Regions from separate parts of the Geodermatophilus sp. SYSU D00705 genome, predicted to be linked through region 3. Evidence: predicted binding sites of a transcription regulator. Region 3 holds the regulator's gene; each other region holds the start of a gene.
What was found. Region 3 encodes LexA, which represses DNA repair genes until DNA is damaged. Its sites were predicted from a motif close to TCGAACANNTGTTCGA; they were not measured.

Region 1 (2,263 bases), on a different contig from region 3:
CAGGCGGCCGACCGGCTGGCCGAGCTCGGCCCCATCCGCTACGGGCGGATGCTGGAGTCTCCCTTCGCCTACTACCGCGGCGCCGCACGGGTCATGGCCGCCGACCTCGCCGGCGCGCCCCGGTCCGGCTTGACGGTGCAGATGTGCGGCGACGCGCACGCGGCCAACTTCGGCCTGTACGGCTCGCCGGAGCGGCGGCTGGTGTTCGACGCGAACGACTTCGACGAGACCCTGCCGGGGCCGTTCGAGCACGACGTCAAGCGGCTGGTCGCCAGCCTGGAGATCGCCGGCCGGCACAACGGCCTGTCCCGCAAGCAGCGCAGGGGCCTCACCCTCGCCGCCGCGGCGCGCTACCGCACGGCCATGGCGGAGTTCGCGGGCGCCCGGGACATCGAGGTCTGGTACTCGCGGATCGACGCCGACGAGATGCGCACCGAGCTCGCTCCCCTGCTGGGACCAGCCGCGCGCAAGCGCCTGGACCGGGCGCTCGAGCGGGCGCGGACGCGGGACACCCTACAGGCGTTCGGCAAGCTGACCGAGGCGGTCGACGGAGGGCTGCGGATCAAGGCCGAGGCCCCGCTGCTCGTACCGCTGCGCGACATCGCCCCCGGAGCGGAGGGCGACAACCCGATCGAGACCTTCCAGACCCTGATCCGGCAGTACCGCGGCTCGCTGCAGTCCGACCGCCGCACCCTGCTGGAGCGCTACACCTTCGTCGACATGGCCCGCAAGGTCGTCGGCGTGGGCAGCGTGGGCACCCGCTGCTGGGTCGTCCTGCTGGTCGGCCGCGACGAGGACGACCCGCTGCTGCTGCAGATCAAGGAGGCCGGCCCCTCGGTCCACGCGGAGTTCGTGGGCCGCAGCCGGTACGTCAACCAGGGTCAGCGCGTGGTGGCCGGCCAGCGCCTCATGCAGCAGGCCAGCGACATCTTCCTCGGCTGGCAGCGGACCGCCGGTGTCGACGGGGTCGAGCGGGACTTCTACGTCCGGCAACTGCGGGACTGGAAGGGGTCGATCGAGATCGACGACCTGCGACCCCAGGGGCTGGAGATCTACGGCGGGCTGTGCGCCTGGTGCCTGGCCCGGGCGCACGCGCGCTCCGGCGACCGGATCGCGATCGCCGGGTACCTCGGCTCGTCGGCGGCCTTCGACACCGCGCTCGCGGACTACGCCGAGGCCTGTGCCGACGTCAACGAGGACGACCACCGCCAGCTGGCCGAGGCCGCCGCCGAGGGCCGCGTGCAGGCCCGCAGGGACATCTGACGGCGATCTGGCCGCGGGTCGGCACGTCGGACATGCGGACATGTCGGCGGAGGCCCTGCTCGGGTCTGAGCCGGGCATCACCCGGAACTGTCTTAGGTCGAACGTATGTTCGTTTCGTGATCTCGACGGCTGTGCGGCAGACCCCGTTGGAGGGCCGGCTGGTCGCGTGGCTGGGTGAGCGGCCGCTGCTGGGTGGGCGGTTGCCGGTGGCGGCGTTGACCCGGTCGCAGCGGGCCGCGGAGTTGCAGCGGGTGCAGCGGGCGCGGGCGATGTGCGCGGCGTACGAGGCGGAGCTGGTGCTGGGCCTGGCCGAGGACACCCCCGCCACCCTCGATCCGCCGCCGGGGACGCCGGGGGCGCGGACGGGGTCATGGGCGGCGGACGGGGAGTTGCCGGGGGTGTCGGAGTTCTTCACCCCGGAGCTGGCGGTGGTGCTCAACTGCGGTCGGGGCACCGCCGCGCACCTGGCGGCGCGGGCGTGGGTGTACCGGGGGCATCTGCCGGCGACGTGGGCGGCGCTGGCCGCCGGGGCGCTGGACGAGCCGCGCGCCAAGGTGCTGGCCGAGGTGCTGGAGCACACCGCCCCGGCGGTGGCCCGGTCGATCGAGGCCGAGCTGCTACCCGAGGCCGCCGGTCTGTCGCTGGGGCGGCTGCGGCGGCGGGCGCTGGCGCTGCTGCTGGCGCGTGACGCGGCTGCGGTGGACGCCCGCCGCGAGGACGCCCAGCGGCAGGCCGACGTGCGCGTCTTTCCCTCGCCGCTGGAGGGCATGTCCACGCTGGCCGCCGAGCTGCCCGCCGAGGCCTACGACCTGGTCGACCAGCTGGCCCGGACGGCCCGGGCCGACGGTGATCGGCGGCCGATCGAGTAGCTGCGGGCGGAGGTCTTCTCCGCCCTGCTGCGCCGCCCGGCCGACTCCGGACTGCCCGCCGTCACCGCGCGCGTGGTGATCACCGCCGCCCTGGCCGCGCTGGAGGGCAGCACGGCCACACCCGGCGCGGT
Region 2 (2,263 bases), on a different contig from region 3:
TCGTCGACGGCGCGGTCGGCGGACGCCCACCACCCGACGCCACGCTGGTGTTGCCCGGTGGCCGGTGGTGCTGTCTCGGGCGTCTGCGGTTCGGCCGGGTCGTCGGGGAGGTCGCCGAACTCCTCCCAGGCGTCGAAGACCTCGAGGTCGTCCGGCTCGAGGGGATCGTCGAGATCCGGCCAGGCGTCCTCCACGAGCGGGGCGTCGTACGGCATCGGGTCGCCGGGCTCGGGGAGATCGGCCAGTTCCTCGGCGAGCACGCGGCGTTCCATCTCGGCCCACCAGCGCTCCAGTTCGTCCTGGTCGACGGCCTGCCACGGCCGCAGGTCCGGCTCGGCGACGGCGTCAGCTGCCGGCGCGGCCGGCTCCGCCGTCGTGGCCGGCTGCGCCGTGTGCGCGCCGGTGCCGGTGTCCTGGCCGGTGAGGCCGCGGAGCAGAGCGCGCACCACCTCCGCCGGTACGACCTGGCCGTCGACCTCACCGGGGGCGTCCCCGCCGAGCACCGTGCCGAGCGAGGCGACGACCGTCAGCAGCACCTGCACCGGCGGCAGATCGCACTCGCCGGGGCGCAGCACCAGGTCGAGCAGGCAGTCGACCATCCTCTGCCCGTGGCTGCGCCGGTCGCCGGGTGCGGTGAGGGCGTCGACGCACGCACCCAGGGCCCGGTGCAGCGCCTGCGCCTCGGGCATGGTGCACACCACGGTGAGCGCGGCCATCCCCTCGGCCCGCTCCGGGCGCAGCGAGATGCCCCGGTCGCGCAGCGCCGCGGCCAGCCGCCAGGCGGCCGCGCGGGCATCGCGGGCCAGCACCACCCGGCGGGCCTTGTCGCCCAGCTGCGCCGGGGTGGTCACCGACCGGCCGCCCACCCAGGTCAGCAGTTCGGCCTCCACCTCCGCCCGTACGGCGTCGTCCTCGATCGGGGCGACCTTGTCGAGCAGGTGCCACAGGTGCCCGGCGTGCAGCACCCCCGTCTCCAGGGCAGCCAGCGTGCCCGGCAGCCGGTGCACCAGGGTCAGCGACCGCTCCAGCAGCGCCTCCGCGGCCGGCGCGGTGATGCCCAGCGCGATCGACAGCTCCGGCGCCGCCCACTCACTCACCGCCCGCAGCACTTCGGGTCGCGCCGCCCACCGCCCGGCTGCCATCGCACCCGGCTCACCCTGCGCCCGGTCGGCCGAGGCCGGCCGGCTCGCGGCGAACTCCGCCACCGCTCGCGCGCGCAGCGCCGTCTGCCGGGCGATCTCCCGGTCCGCGGCCTGCACCACCCCCAGCGGACCGGCCGCCCAGCCCACCGCCGGAACAGGGCCCTCGGCCGGCGAGGGGCGCACGACACCACCGCGGGTGCCGGAGAGCGCCACGTCCTCCATGCGTTCGATCATACGTTCGAACGAAGACGCTCTGCAACCGCTGTGGACGGAGGATGCGCAGCTCACCAGGCGCACCGGGAGCCATCCAGAGCTCGGTACAGCGGCTGTAACCGACAGCGAGCCGGCACCCCGCCGCACCGGGCGACGGCAGCGACAGCCGCCGCGTCAGCCGGTGAAGGCGCCGATCTCGGCCAGCCGGGACGGCGTGACCGTCTTGAGCCTCGCCACGGCGTCAGCCAGCGGCACCAGGTCGATCTCGGTGCCCCGCAGCGCGACCATCTGCCCGTGCCGGCCCTCGTGCGCGGCGATCGTCGCGTGCAGGCCGAAGCGGGTGGCCAGCACCCGGTCGAACGACGTCGGGGTGCCCCCGCGCTGCACGTGACCGAGCACGGTGGTGCGCACCTCCTTGCCGGTGCGCCGCTCGAGCTCGTCGCCCAGCTGCTGCGCCACGCCGGTGAACCGCTTGTGCCCGTACTCGTCGACGCCGCCGTCGCGCACCAGCATCGTGCCGGGGATCGGCGAGGCACCCTCCGCGACGACGCCGATGACGTGGGTGTCCCCGCGCGCGAAGCGGTCCTCGACGATCTTCGCGACCTCGGCGACGTCGAAGGGCTCCTCGGGCACGAGCGTGACGTGCGCCCCCGACGCCAGGCCCGCGTGCAGCGCGATCCAGCCGGCGTGCCGGCCCATCACCTCGACCAGCAGCACCCGCTGGTGGGACTCGGCAGTGGTGTGCAGCCGGTCGATGAGGTCGGTGGCGATGCTGACCGCGGTGTCGAACCCGAAGGTCAGGTCGGTGCCGTCGATGTCGTTGTCGATCGTCTTGGGGATGCCGACCACCGGGACGCCGGCCTGCGACAGCAGGTGCGCCGCGGTGAGGGTGCCCTCCCCGCCGATCG
Region 3 (2,263 bases):
CGACGTCTGGCAGCAGGGGCAGCCCTCGCGGTGACGCTCGTCCTCGGTACCGCCCTGCCGGCGTCCGCCGAGGACGCCGCGGCGCCGGGCCCGTCGACGCAGTGCCAGATCACCGACCCGCGACTGCCGGAGTTGTCCGGCCTAGTCGTGGTCGGTGACCGGATGCTCGCCATCAACGACGGCGGCGACCAGCTCGACGTGTACGTCCTGGACGCCACCTGCCGGGTGCTCACGGTGCGCAGCGCGGCGGTGGACCCCTACGACCCCGAGGACCTCGCCCTCGCCGCCGACGGCACGGTCTGGCTGGCCGACACCGGCGACAACCAGGGCACCCGCGACACCGTGGCCCTGCTCGCGTTGCGGCCCGACGGCAGCACCGCGGTCTACCGGCTCAGCTATCCCGAGGGAGCCCGGGACGTCGAGGCGCTCCTGCTGGCTCCCGACGGCATGCCCTACCTCGTCTCCAAGGAGGTGCTGGGCGCGAGCAAGGTGTACCGCCCGGTGACCGCACTGGTCGAGTCGGGGACGGTGGCGCTCACCGAGGTGGGCGGCGTGGAGTTCACGCTCACCGGGACCACCGGTGGGCCGGTCGGCCGCGCAGGTCAGCTCATGGTCACCGGGGGAGCGGTGTCGGCCGACGGGAGCCACGTGGCGCTGCGGACGTACACCGACGCCTACGTGTGGCCCCTGTCGGGCTCCGACGTCGCCGGCGCCCTCGCGGGGGAGCCGGTGCGGATGGCGCTGCCCGACGCGCCCCAGGGGGAGGCGATCAGCTTCACCGCGGACGGCAGCGGGGTCCTCGTGGCGGGCGAGGGGGTGCCCGGCGACGTGACCGTCGTGCCGATCGCGGCCGAGCAGGCCGCCGGCGGTCCGGCTACGGCGTCGGAGTCGTCGAGCGGCCCCCTGCCGGGCCTGCTGACCGCCTCCGACGGCGGCATCCCGCTGGTGCCGGCCGCACTGGTCGCCGCCCTGGTGGCCACCGCTGTCGTGTGGGTGGGCGGGAAGCTGCGCCGCCGCACCTGAGCCGTATCCGGGGGCGCTCCACTGCGGCCGGGCAGACCGCGCGCGAGGACGGGGCACGGCTCCCGTGGGCCGGTCCGCCAGGACCGTCAGGCCCCGGCGGACCGAGGGATCACACCCGGCGCAGCACCGTGACGACGCGGCCGAGGATGGTGGCGTCGTCGCCGGGGATGGGCTCGTACGCCGGGTTGTGCGGCAGCAGCCACACGTGCCCGTCGCGGCGCTTGTAGGTCTTCACCGTCGCCTCGCCGTCGAGCATCGCGGCGACGATCTCGCCGTTCTCGGCGGTCGGCTGCTGGCGCACGACGACCCAGTCGCCGTCACAGATGGCCGCCTCCACCATCGAGTCACCGGCGACCTTGAGCATGAACAGTGTGCCCTCGCCGACCAGTTCGCGGGGCAGGGGGAACACGTCCTCCACCGCCTGCTCGGCCAGGACCGGGCCACCGGCGGCGATCCGCCCGACCAGCGGCACGTACGTCGGGGCCGGGGTCTCGTCGGACCCGGCGGCGGCCGGCTGCGGGACCTCCACGGCGGTGTCACCGGGCAGGCGGACGTCGAGAGCCCGGGGCCGGTTCGGGTCGCGGCGCAGCCAGCCCTTCTTCTGCAGCACGGTCAGCTGGTGGGCGACCGAGGAGGCGGAGGAGAGCCCGACGGCCTCACCGATCTCGCGCACCGAGGGCGGGTAGCCGCGGCGCTCGATGGAGTCGCGGATGACCTCGAGCACGCGCCGCTGACGCTGGGTCAGGCCGTCGCCGGCCTCGCCCCGGTCGGGGAACGTGCGCACGGCTGCCGTCCCGGTGGTCGCCGGCGGGGCCGGCGTCCTCCGGCGGCTCCCCGACGTCCCACTCTTCTCCGCCACCGTCGCCTCCTCGCCGGCTGCCCATGCAGCGCGTCTCGTCCTTCCGGACCGACCGTAGCGCGCCGGACGCGCCCGATCAAACACGTGTTCGAAGTGGGGGCGGGGTGGTGTGGCTTTCGTCGGAGCCATCCGGTAGACATCGAACAGACGTTCGGATCGAACACGCGTTCGACGGTCCGGGGCTCGGCGAGAGGAGTGGTCGTGACAGGCGTGCAGCGTGCGGTGCTGGAGTTCGACGACGCGGTTCAGGTGCCGTGGCGGCCCCGTCTGCGGGCCGTCCCGTCCCCCCGCGAGCCGGGCTCCCCGCGGCGGGCAGTCGTGTCCCCGGCCCCGTCGCGGGCCGGAACGGCGCGGCCGGCGACCGGGTCCCCGCGACCGGCC

Region 1: a site for LexA is predicted at 1,361-1,376, ahead of ACI78Q_RS06665 (DUF222 domain-containing protein). Genes of this name have one in related genera too.
Region 2: a site for LexA is predicted at 1,369-1,384, ahead of ACI78Q_RS11190 (DUF222 domain-containing protein). Genes of this name have one in related genera too.

What each region holds. Positions count from the first base shown of each region.
Region 1 is NZ_JBJGYT010000006.1:24,285-26,547, forward strand. Features, by position in the region: gene ACI78Q_RS06660 (DUF2252 domain-containing protein) at 1-1,263, shown strand, start outside; gene ACI78Q_RS06665 (DUF222 domain-containing protein) at 1,380-2,132, shown strand; gene ACI78Q_RS06670 (HNH endonuclease signature motif containing protein) at 2,208-2,263, shown strand, end outside.
Region 2 is NZ_JBJGYT010000011.1:68,946-71,208, forward strand. Features, by position in the region: gene ACI78Q_RS11190 (DUF222 domain-containing protein) at 1-1,364, opposite strand, end outside; gene ACI78Q_RS11195 (ATP-dependent 6-phosphofructokinase) at 1,530-2,263, opposite strand, start outside.
Region 3 is NZ_JBJGYT010000017.1:50,464-52,726, forward strand. Features, by position in the region: gene ACI78Q_RS14650 (hypothetical protein) at 31-1,023, shown strand; gene lexA (transcriptional repressor LexA) at 1,133-1,882, opposite strand.